DNA from 2 places in the Variovorax defluvii genome. Region 2 is predicted to be linked to the other one. Evidence: predicted binding sites of a transcription regulator. Region 2 holds the regulator's gene; the other holds the start of a gene.
The links. The regulator FNR, encoded in region 2, switches genes on or off when oxygen is low (the NO sensors DNR and NnrR bind a similar motif). The targets are predictions, from matches to a motif close to TTGATNNNNATCAA.
Positions count from the first base shown of each region.

Region 1 (2,193 bases), 340 kb from region 2:
GGTGATGGCCGAGCTGCTCGATCCAGGTTTCGATCGGGCCGTCCGCCGACAGCAGGCGACGCAGCAGCGCATCTTCGGAGAAGCGGTGCATGCTGACGGCGAAATCGATGGCCGCGCCCGCGCCGCCCAGGTGCGGCGCTTCGTCCGTGCCGCACACGGGCAGCACCGCCACGTAGAGCGCGGGTGCAAGCCGCCGGTTCAGGCGCAGCTCCTCCTCGCAGAACCGTCGGCGCGCATCCAGGGTGCGGAAATCGACGAAGCCCAGCGCGACCGGCTTCTTCAACTTGTAGGCCATCTGCCGCGTCAGCAGCACCCAGGAGATATGGGTTTCGATCAATGCGACGGGCTCCCCGGTATCGCGGCGCAGCCGCTCGCGCAGCGCCTCCACGCGGCGACGGGCGAGACCGACCTCAGGCGTTTGCTGCAAGCTCATGCCTGCAGTTTGACCGCGTCGGGCACCGGGGCCTGCGCACCCTCGTCGTCCCTCGTATCCGACTTCGCCCTGACCAGCAGCACCGGCACCGGTGCCATGCGCAGCACCTGCTCGGCGTCGCTGCCCAGGAGCGCGCGCGCGACGCCATGGCGGCCATGCGTGCCGATCACGATCAGGTCGGCCTGCCAGGCCTTCGCCTGCTCGACGACCAGCTCCGAGACGCGGCCGGCCAGGGATGTGAACAGCACGCTCTCGGCCTCCATGCCGGCCCGCCGGACGCGCTCCCGGCCCTGCGCCAGCACCTCCTTGCCGGCTTGAGCCATCAAGGGAACGATGTCCCCGCTATAGGCGGCGAAGCTCTCGAAGCCGGTGACGTACTTCAGCTCGTCCACGACGTGGATCAGGCGGATCGCCCCGCCTGTGAGCCTGGCCAGGCGCACGGCCTCGTCCAGTCCGCGCATCGATGTCGCGCTGCCGTCGATGGGTACAAGGATGCGCTCGTACATGGGGGGGACTCCTTCGGTGGCGACGTGCCCGGTTCGGAATCCGGCCAGTGTCGGCGGCCCCGCCGGCCTCGGCCTTGATCCTGATCAAGCCAGCTTCCGGTCGATGCCGGGGCCTCTCGCCAAGCCGCGCCCCTTGCGCCCGCCTGGGGGCGGGCTCTTGCGCTGGCGCAAGGCAAGCGCGGTCCCTGCGATGCATGCTACCCACTCGACTGTGCGAGGAACGTGGAATGATGAACGCCATGGTCCTGCCCGCTGCCGGGCAGCCACTCCGGATGGAAAAGCGCCCGCTGCCCGAGCCGGCCGCCGGCGAAATGCGGCTGCGCGTACTGGCCTGCGCCGTTTGCCGGACCGATCTGCACATCGTCGATGGCGAGCTCGCGCTGCCTGTGCAACCCATCGTGCCGGGCCACGAAATCGTTGGCCGCGTGGAAGCCATCGGCCCGGGGGTGCAGGGCCATCGCATCGGCGACCGAGTCGGCGTGCCCTGGCTGGGGCACAGCTGCGGCCACTGCGCCTACTGCGCACAGGACGCCGAGAACCTCTGCGACACGCCGCGCTTCACCGGCTACCACCGGGACGGCGGCTTCGCCACCCACGTGATCGCCGAGGCCGACTATTGCCTGCCCCTCCACGTGGCCAGGCCGCCTGAGGAAGTCGCGCCGCTGATGTGCGCCGGCCTCATCGGCTGGCGCTGCCTCAAGGCCGCCGGCGAGCGAGCGCTGCGGCTGGGCCTCTACGGCTTCGGCGCGGCCGCCCACCTGATCGCCCAGGTCGCGACCGCCCAGGGCCGCCAGGTGCATGCTTTCACGCGGCCGGGCGACCGGACCGGCCAGGACTTCGCGCGAAGCCTCGGGGCCGCCTGGGCCGGCGGCGCCGACGAACTGCCGCCCGAGCCGCTCGATGCCGCGATCATCTTCGCGCCCGTGGGCGCGCTGGTGCCTGCCGCGCTGAAGGCGGTCCGCAAGGGCGGGCGCGTGGTCTGCGGCGGCATCCACATGAGCGACATTCCCTCGTTCGCGTACCGCCTGCTGTGGGAAGAGCGCCAGCTCGTCTCCGTGGCCAACCTGACGCGCCGCGACGGGCGCGAATTCCTCGCCATCGCGCAGGCGCAGCCGCCGCAGGTGCACGTCACCACGTATCCACTGGCGCGGGCCAACGAGGCGCTGGCCGATCTGCGCGCAGGACGGCTGAATGGCGCCGCCGTGCTGCTGCCCTGAGACGGCGTAAAGCCCCCTTGAGCTGCGCAGGCCCGCC
Region 1 is NZ_BAABGJ010000080.1:466,017-468,209, forward strand. It holds gene ABEA07_RS25050 (bifunctional aminoglycoside phosphotransferase/ATP-binding protein) at 1-433, opposite strand, end outside; gene ABEA07_RS25055 (universal stress protein) at 430-939, opposite strand; gene ABEA07_RS25060 (zinc-dependent alcohol dehydrogenase family protein) at 1,170-2,156, shown strand.
Region 1: a site for FNR is predicted at 1,014-1,027, ahead of ABEA07_RS25055 (universal stress protein). Genes of this name have one in related genera too.

Region 2 (2,193 bases):
AACTCGCCCCACCCCCGGCCGCCGCCGATCCCTGGTGGCGCCACCCGATGCTGTGGATGGTGCTCGGCCTGCCCGCCATCGTGGTCGTGGCCAGCTTCGTGACGCTGTACCTCGCGCTGCGCACGCCCGACCCGGTGGTGCCGCAGAGCGACAACCCGCGCGCCCTCGGGTCATCCGGGGAGCGGGCCGGCAAGGGCCTGCTGCCGGCGATCGCCGGGCGCAACCATGCGGCGACGCCGGCGGAATATGCGCCGGGCGCGAAGCAATGAAACGCCAGCAGTGGATGTCGATTCTCTGGCCGGCCTTCCTGCTGGCCTGCGTCACCGAACTCGTGGTGTTCGCGCTGGTCGACCCGGCCGACCTGCACTGGCGCGGCGAAACCCTCGCGCTGTCGCGGCAGGCGATCTACACGGCCGGGTTCTTTCTCTTCTGGCTGTTCGGCGCCTGTGCCAACGCGCTGACGCTGCTGCTCATGCAGCCGGCCGCGGTGATCAACAGCCAGGAGGATTGATCATGCGCCGCAGGCCCTCGGGATCGACGATGCGCACGCGGCGCTGATCGATGTCGAGGATGCCGTCGCTCATGAACTTCGACATGGTCCGGCTCACCGTTTCGAGCGTGAGGCCGAGGTAGCTGCCGATCTCCTCGCGCGTCATGCGAAGGATGAACTCCGATTGCGAGAAGCCGCGGGCATGCAGCCGCTGGACCAGGTTGAGCAGGAAGGCGGCCAGCCGCTCCTCGGCGCGCATGCTGCCCAGCAGCAGCATCACGCCGTGCTCGCGCACGATCTCGCGGCTCATGATCTGGTGGACATGCCGCTGCAGCGCCTGCACTTCGCGCGACAGCGCCTCGATCTGGTGGAAGGGCATGACGCAGACCTCGGCATCCTCCAGCGCCACCGCATCGCAGCTGTGCTGGTCGTTGACGATGCCATCCAGGCCGATGATCTCGCCGGCCATCTGGAAGCCGGTCACCTGGTCGCGCCCGTCTTCGCTGGCCACGCGCGTCTTGAAGAAGCCGCTGCGGATGGCGAACAGCGAGGTGAACGGATCGCCGGTCCGGAACAGCGTTTCGCGCCGCTTGACCTTGCGGCGCCGGGCGACGATCGCGTCGATGCGTGCGAGATCGCCGGCGTCCAGGCCGGCAGGCATGCAGAGTTCGCGCAGGTTGCAACTGGAGCAGGCGACCTTGATGTGCTGAGAGTTCATGGTGTGCTGGGGATGCGGTCGATTCTGGGTCGCGCTGCGCATCGCCGGTTTGACGCACATCAATGTCGGCAGGCCCTGCCGACGGCATAGTGGCCTGGATTTGCCATCGCACCCCATGTCGAACGCCTCCAACGTCGCGGTTGCCGCCGCTTGCTCCGCCGCATGAACATGCAGACTGCTCTGGCGGGCACCGCCTTGCTGATGGGCCTGTTGGGGGGGCCGCATTGCGTCGCCATGTGCGCGGCAGCCTGCAGCGGCGTCATCCGCATCGTCCGCCCGGTGGGCGGCGGCGCCGCCGCCGCGTCGCTCCCGGCGCTGAGCGGCGAGGGCAGGGCGGCATGGATCTTCCACGCGGGTCGCATTGCAGGCTACGCGGGTGCGGGCGCCATCGCCGCATCGGCCGTGCAGGGCCTGGCTGCGGCGAGCAGCCACGCGATCGCGCTGCGGCCCTTGTGGGTCGTCCTCCACGTGTTCATCCTCGCCTGGGGATCGGCGCTCGTGGTGACGGGCCGTCAACCGCTGTGGGCGCATCGGCTGGGCCGCGGCATGTCCGCGCGGCTGCGCCCCGCCGTGGGCACGGCGCCAGGGCTGTTCGCCACGGGGGCCCTGTGGGTCTGCATGCCCTGCGGGCTGCTCTACTCGGCCCTGATGCTCGCGGGCCTGGCCAACTCGCCTGTCGGGGGCGCGGCGGCCATGGCCCTGTTCGCGGCAGGCAGCGGCCTCTCGCTGGTGCTCGCCCCCTGGCTGTGGACCCGCCTGGCGGCGGGCGCAGGCGTTGTCCGGAAAGAATGGGGATGCCGGCTGGCGGGCGTGATGCTCGCGGCCATGGCGGTTCAAGCCATCTGGACGGACCTGAGCCACCAGATCGAACTCTGGTGCCGCTGAGCCACCCGGCATGGCCGGCGCGGCTCAAGGCCTGGCGAGCGTGTCCAGCAGAATGGCTTTGATCACGCAGCGATGGTTCTCGGCACGGCGCGGCTCGTCC
Region 2 is NZ_BAABGJ010000080.1:123,588-125,780, reverse strand. It holds gene ABEA07_RS23390 (nitrogen fixation protein FixH) at 1-269, shown strand, start outside; gene ABEA07_RS23385 (hypothetical protein) at 266-511, shown strand; gene fnr (fumarate/nitrate reduction transcriptional regulator Fnr) at 492-1,208, opposite strand; gene ABEA07_RS23375 (sulfite exporter TauE/SafE family protein) at 1,377-2,093, shown strand; gene ABEA07_RS23370 (Rossmann-fold NAD(P)-binding domain-containing protein) at 2,118-2,193, opposite strand, start outside.